2 regions of the Marinobacter sp. NP-4(2019) genome follow, and region 1 is predicted to be linked to the other one. Evidence: riboswitches for the same ligand, from Rfam matches in the RefSeq annotation. Region 1 holds a riboswitch; the other holds the start of a gene.
What was found. Region 1 has a riboswitch for cobalamin ahead of EHN06_RS20130 (ribonucleoside-diphosphate reductase subunit alpha). Riboswitches for the same ligand answer to the same signal wherever they lie in the genome.
Positions count from the first base shown of each region.

Region 1 (3,408 bases):
GAGCGCATGGTATGTTGTCGGCACACCTCCACTGACTCACCTCGATGACCTCAGAGGCAAGATGTTGATTGTTATCGGTGGCTATACCTACGGTGGCTTGCTCGAGAGACTGCAATCCTACGAAGATATTCGTATCACCGAAGCGCCCAACCACCGTTCCGGCATCGATATGCTGAAACGGAAGCGGGGAGACTACCTGCTCGACTATCGACAGCCTGTGCTCGAGATACTGACCGAGCCCTCGGACCGGTTGATGAGGGAGTCGGAGGTTCGCACCCGCAACGGCGCCTGGCTCTTTTCACTCGCCAATCCGAAGGCCAGCATCCTGCGCGAGGCGTTCGATGATGCCTATCTGCGGCTGGTGGAACGGGGCGAAGTACCCCCAGCGCGAATGCCGGATACCGGGTCCTTTATTCCCGGTTTCCCCGAAGACCTTTTACAATGACTTATCGGTGCAACTCCAGGTCGCCGTACCAGGCGATGGCCGATTCCCCGGTGTTGTCGGAGTCCGACATGATCGCCACGCCCCGCAGGCGCGGGGGATCATCCCCAAACGCTGTGCGGTAATCCGCCACGATATCCCTTTCCACGGTGACCCACTCGCCGGCCTTGTCCTCACCGGAGGTGACCGCGATCATCATGGTCTCTTCCGCATAGGGGTTGGCCACGGTTTCCCCCGTGGCCAACCGGTTAGCCCAGATGTAGTTGATGGCATTGCCCGGTAGCTCTTCGCCAAACAGGGCCTCCACGGTCTTGCGCTTGGCGCGCTCGAACCAGCCGGCCTTGTCCGGTTCAAACTCGAACGCCACGTAGATGCGGGCGGGGTAGTCGTCCCCGGACTTCCGGCGGGCATCGCCTTTTTCAAAGGTGTTGGACACCTTCCATCGCCATTTCAACGTCAGCGAATCCCCGGGGTCGATATCCAGGCGGGCGATCAGGCCCGAGGCGCTGTTGCTGGTTTGCGCTTCGATCACCTGGGTGCCGTCTTCCTCAACCAGACGGTAGGACGTGTGGCGATCGATCTTGGGGAATTCCAGCGGCTCCCAGCCATCGTCCAGGTTGCTCATTTGTGAGAATGGCCTGACGGTGTTGTCCGCAGCGGCACTCCCGCCGGCGAGCAGTAATGCGGTACCCAGTGCCAGGGCTTTCAGCGAATCCGGTTTTTGCATAACAGCTTCCGTTATTGAGTGTTGTGTCTGCGGGGTTGACCGCAGTGTTAATGAAAAGTGCCTTGTTGCCGTATCGGTTCGTGTATATAGTGTTAGCATCCTTGGTAAAATACCAGATGTAGTGTTTATTTTGTAAACACTCTCACGGTATCGGGAATCCGGTGAGACTCCGGAACTGACGCGCAGCGGTATTGGGGAACGAGCGTGGCACCATGACACTGGCAACCGCCGGGAAGTCGCCACGCAAGGCCGAACCACACGGTTCACGCCCCTGAGTCCGAAGACCTGCCAGGGACGCGGAGCCTCGGAAAACTTCCGAGGCTCCTGAACTGCACCTTCGCGTTTATAAGGTGAGCAGGTCGGATCCGAACTCATTCCTCCCCTCTCCCCTAGCGGGAGAGGGAATGTACGGCGCCCACGTTGGCGACGGCATGGAACGTTCGTGACGCCATCCCTGTATACGCGAAGGACATGGAAACCAACGCGTATTCAGGAGAACCGACATGTCCGCCTCTGCCCTGGCTGAATCCCAGCCTACCTCCCAGAACCAGACCGAATCCCTTCAGGTTATTAAACGTAACGGCACCCTCGTTGGATTCAATCCATCCAAGATCAGTGTTGCCGTCACCAAAGCGTTCCTGGCCGTTGAAGGTGACAACGCCGCCGGTTCCGCCCGTATCAACGATGCCGTAAAGCGGGTGACCGAACAGGTGATACAGGCCATCAGCCGGCGCCTGAAAGCCGGTGGCAAGGTGCATATCGAGGACATTCAGGACCAGGTAGAACTGGCGCTGATGCGGGCCGAGGAACAGAAAGTGGCCCGCGCCTACGTGCTGTACCGGGAAGAGCACGCCCGCCAGCGTGCCATTGACGAGCCGGTTGAAGCTCACCCGCACCTGACCGTCAGGAAGGCCAGCGGCGACACCGCGCCCCTGGACCTGGGCCTGATGAAGCTGCAGGTGGAACAGGCGGCCGCCGGGCTGGACGGCATTGATGGTGAATCCCTGGTGGAAGACGCGCTGCGCAACCTCTATGACGGCATTGCCGAGGAAGACGTGCTGTCGGCACTGGTGATGACCGCCCGTGGCCGCATCGAACAGGAACCGGACTACAGCGCGGTGACCGCGCGACTGTTGCTGGAACAGCTGCGGCTGGAAACCGCCACCGCGCTGGACCTGCCCCGCAGCCTGCCGCTGGCGGAGATTTATCCCCAGGCACTAAGTGCGTTTATTGAAGCCGGCATCCAGTACGAATTGCTGGACGAAGCCCTGGCCGCGTTCGACCTGGAACGCCTGGGCGCGGCTATCAAGCCGGAACAGGACCTGCAGTTCGGCTTCCTCGGCCTGCAGACCCTGTACGACCGCTACTTCCTGCACTGGAACGGCGCCCGCCTGGAGTTGCCCCAGGTGTTCTTCATGCGCGTGGCCATGGGCCTGGCGCTGCGGGAGGACAACCCCAACGAACGCGCTATCGAGTTCTACAACCTGCTGTCGTCCTTCGACTACATGGCGTCCACCCCCACGCTGTTCAACAGCGGCACCCGCCACTCCCAGCTGTCATCCTGTTACCTGACCACCGTGGGTGATGACCTGGAAGACATCTACGGTGCCATCCGCGACAACGCCATGCTCTCCAAATGGGCCGGCGGTCTGGGCAACGACTGGACGCCGGTACGGGCGCTGGGCTCCCACATCAAGGGCACCAACGGCAAGAGCCAGGGCGTGGTGCCGTTCCTGAAAGTGGTCAACGACACCGCCGTGGCGGTGAACCAGGGCGGCAAGCGCAAGGGCGCGGTGTGTGCCTACCTGGAAAGCTGGCACCTGGACATCGAGGAATTCCTGGAGCTGCGCAAGAACACCGGCGACGAGCGCCGCCGCACCCACGACATGAACACCGCCAACTGGGTACCGGACCTGCTGATCGAGCGCATGCGTGAGGACCGGGACTGGACCCTGTTCTCCCCCAGCGATGTGCCGGACCTGCACGACCTTTACGGCAACGCCTTCCGCGAACGTTACGAGCACTACGAGGCGCTGGCGGAGCAGGGCAAGATCACCCTGTTCAAGAAGATCCCCGCCAAACAGCTCTGGCGCAAGATGCTCACGGTGCTGTTCGAGACCGGCCACCCGTGGATCACCTTCAAAGACCCGTGCAACCTGCGTTCTCCGCAACAGCATCAGGGCGTGGTACACAGCTCCAACCTGTGCACCGAGATCACCCTCAACACCAGTGCCGACGA
Region 1 is NZ_CP034142.1:4,420,583-4,423,990, reverse strand. Features, by position in the region: gene EHN06_RS20140 (substrate-binding periplasmic protein) at 1-445, shown strand, start outside; gene EHN06_RS20135 (DUF3047 domain-containing protein) at 447-1,067, opposite strand; cobalamin riboswitch at 1,272-1,477, shown strand; gene EHN06_RS20130 (ribonucleoside-diphosphate reductase subunit alpha) at 1,673-3,408, shown strand, end outside.

Region 2 (3,408 bases), 430 kb from region 1:
CCGGCAGCCAGGAGGCAATCATGGCGTTGCCCCGGTTGCGGGTCTCGTGCCGTGTGGGTGTTCCCAGCCCCGGCTATCGGGAGCACGGTCACAGCTGGTCCTGTGCCGGGCATCGGGTGGTCAGCCTGGATGGGGCACAGGTCACCGGTGAGGATGAGTCCTGGCTGGATAACCTAGATGTGCTGGTCTGGATCAATCCCAACAACCCCACCGGAGAGACTATCGAGCCAGACCGACTTTTGCGCTGGCATCAACGGCTGCAGCACCGGGGTGGCTGGCTGATCGTCGATGAGGCGTTCGTGGATGGCCGCCCGGAGCTGAGTCTGGGGTTTGCGACCGGGCGGGAAGGCCTGGTGGTGTTGCGCTCTCTTGGTAAGTTCTTTGGCCTGGCGGGCGTACGGGCCGGTGCGGTGTTGACCGGACCCGCGCTGGCGGAACGCCTGCGGAACTCGATTGGCCCCTGGACAGTCAGTGGTCCCGCCCGCTACGTGATGGGGCTGGCCCTGGCGGATGACCATTGGCAAGCCGCCACAGCCGAGCGGTTGTTGGCGGACAGTCAGCGGCTGGAACGGTTGCTGGCTGCTCACGGCCTGAACGGTTCCGGGGGAAGCCTGCTGTTTCGCTATTTTCAGCACCCGCGCTCGGCAGAACTGGCCGACGCGCTGGCCAGGCAGGGCATTCTTGTTCGTCAGTTTGATCAGCCGCCGGCCCTGCGGTTTGGATTACCTGGATCCGAAACGGAGTGGGAAAGGCTGTCGCAGGCCCTGATAGCTTGCCGAATGTCATTGACCAATCGTTAACCGATTGCTAGCCTTGCCGCACTTTTTCAGGTGCCCCGTGCAAAGCGACACAGGGGTGAAACGGGAAGCCGGTTGGATTCCGGCGCTGCCCCCGCAACGGTAATTGAGTCAACGGTGATCGAATGCGCCACTGTGCCCCCTGAGGGTATGGGAAGGCGATCACCCGGGTGTGCCCGAGGCAGACCGCTCATAAGCCCGGAGACCGGCCTGAAATTGCCAGACGTTGCGGTGGGCGACAGTATGGCAGGTGCCGGCTACTCCAACCCGACCTGGATGCTCCCCGAACACCTGCTTCTTCTCCCGTTACCTGATTGCCTGCCCCAACGTCATTACCTAATCCATTCGTGCGGGCGTGCACGAGAATGAGGACGTTGAGATGAAGTACGCACTACCGACCGTGACCCTGTCTGCGGCAACCCTGTTGATCACAACCCAGCCCGCCCTGGGCAATGAAACTTCCGAATCCACGCTGGACCCGATTGTGGTCACCGCGACCCTGGGCCCGAAAACCCGGGGCGAAAGCGACTCCTCTGTTACCGTCATTGATGAAAAGGCCATCGAACGCCTGCAGCCCCAGACTTTCGAGGAGTTGCTGGTAGGACAGCCAGGCCTGGACATCTCCAGTAACGGATCGTTCGGCAAGAACATCAGTGTTTACACCCGGGGTACCGGCAGCGAATCCACCGTGTTCCTGGTGGATGGCGTGCGCCTGCGCTCGGCCACCAGCGGCAGTGCCGCCTGGCAGTATTTCCCGCCGCAGATGATTGAGCGAGTGGAAATTGTGCGGGGTTCGCGCAGCAACCTCTACGGCGCCGATGCCGTTGGCGGCGTTATCCAGGCTTTTACCCACAGTGCGCCGACCGGCCATGAAGGTTGGGTCCAGGCCGGTGGTGGCAATTTCAACACGCAGGAATACACCGCCGGAGCCGCCGGCACCGAAGGCCGGATGAAATACAGCCTGAGCGCCAGCCACCTGGAGACCGACGGCACCGCCATCGTGGAAGGCGGTGAAGACAAGGGCTTTCGCAACAGCTCGGCCCTCGCGTCCGTTGCCCACCAGTTTGACTCCGGCGGTGAGGCTGGCGTTGTCCTCATGCGGGCCCAGGGCAATACCGAATTCGAGGGCGGTGACACCGACTTCGCCATCCAGACCCTCGGTTTCCGTCTGGACACGCCCATCAGCGATTACTGGCGCAGCCGCATCCTGCTGGCGGAATCCCTCGATGAATCCGACAACCGCGATACCTTCGGCGACAGCACCTTCGACACCAAGACGCGCAGTGCTCGTTGGGAAAACCAGATCAGCATCGGTCGTCACGAGTACATTGTGGGTGGTGAACTGCTGGTGGATGAAGTTGACAGCACCACCGAATATGAAGAATCCAGCCGCACCAACGCCGCCATTTTTGGTCAGGCCCTGCTGAATTTCGGTCCCACTGACTTTCAACTGAGCCTGCGGGCGGACGACAATGAGGCCTTTGGCCGCGAGGAAACCGGAGCAGTGGCCATGGGCGTTGACCTGGACCGGAATCATCGGGCCCGGGTGAGCTACAGTACGTCCTTCCGCGCACCCACCTTCAACGATCTTTACTTCCCGGGCTTCGGTAACGCGGACCTGCAACCGGAAACCGCCGGCAGCGTGGAGCTGGGCATTGGCGGGCAGTACCACCACTGGTTCTGGGACGCCGCCATTTATCAGACTGATGCTGACGACCTGATTGTGTTCACCATGAAGGACGGCCGCTTCGCCCCGTTCAATGTGAACGAAGCGCGTATCCGGGGTGCCGAGCTCAGCGCTGGCCTGGAGCTGAACGCGTGGACCGTGCAGGCTGCTGCCTCGGTCACCGACCCACGGGATCAGGAGACCGATAACCGCATTCGTCGCCGCAGCGCCAAGCAGTTCCGGGTGGATGTGGACCGGGCCTTTGGCCAGGTGTCCCTGGGCACAACGGTGAAGGGGCAGGGCTACCGCTATAACGATGCCGATAATGAGGAGCGCATTGCCGGTTTTGCCACCTGGGACCTGCGGGCAAAGTGGCAGATTGACAGTCACTGGACCACAAACCTGACGGTGGACAACGTCCTGGACAGGGAATACGCCACGGCCCTGCGCTTCGATGGAAGCGAGTACGTTGCCGCCGGTCGCACCGCGATGCTGACCATCCGTTACGACATCTGATCGGGCCCGGAGAGGCAAAGGCATGAACTACACGCGTCCAGACCAAACCATCAATGGCCCGGCACTCGCCTTTTTCCTGGCACTGACAGTGCTGCTTTCGACCCCGGTGTTCGGTGCCACGGTCGTTGGCGTGGTCTCGGAACGATCGGCGGCGGAAATGGCTGCCGGGGCGGAACGATTCCTGGTCGCCAATCCGGACCACCGGGTCGTACTGCGAACACCGGAACAGCTGGCTGCCCTGGACAACCAGGCATTGGATGAACTGGTCGGCCGTGCTGATGCCCTGCTGCTGGCGGCGGTCTTCGGCGATCAGGTGGGGCGGCTTGAACAGGCGGTTCGGGATCAGGCGGCAGATCGCTCGTTTCCGATACTGGCCGTCAACGGCGACCGTGCGTTGACCCGGTTGTCGAGGCTGGACGGGCGCGCGGT
Region 2 is NZ_CP034142.1:375,905-379,312, forward strand. Features, by position in the region: gene cobD (threonine-phosphate decarboxylase CobD) at 1-800, shown strand, start outside; cobalamin riboswitch at 812-1,026, shown strand; gene EHN06_RS01660 (TonB-dependent receptor plug domain-containing protein) at 1,177-2,979, shown strand; gene EHN06_RS01665 (cobaltochelatase subunit CobN) at 3,002-3,408, shown strand, end outside.
Region 2: another riboswitch for cobalamin. It lies ahead of EHN06_RS01660 (TonB-dependent receptor plug domain-containing protein); the one in region 1 lies ahead of EHN06_RS20130 (ribonucleoside-diphosphate reductase subunit alpha).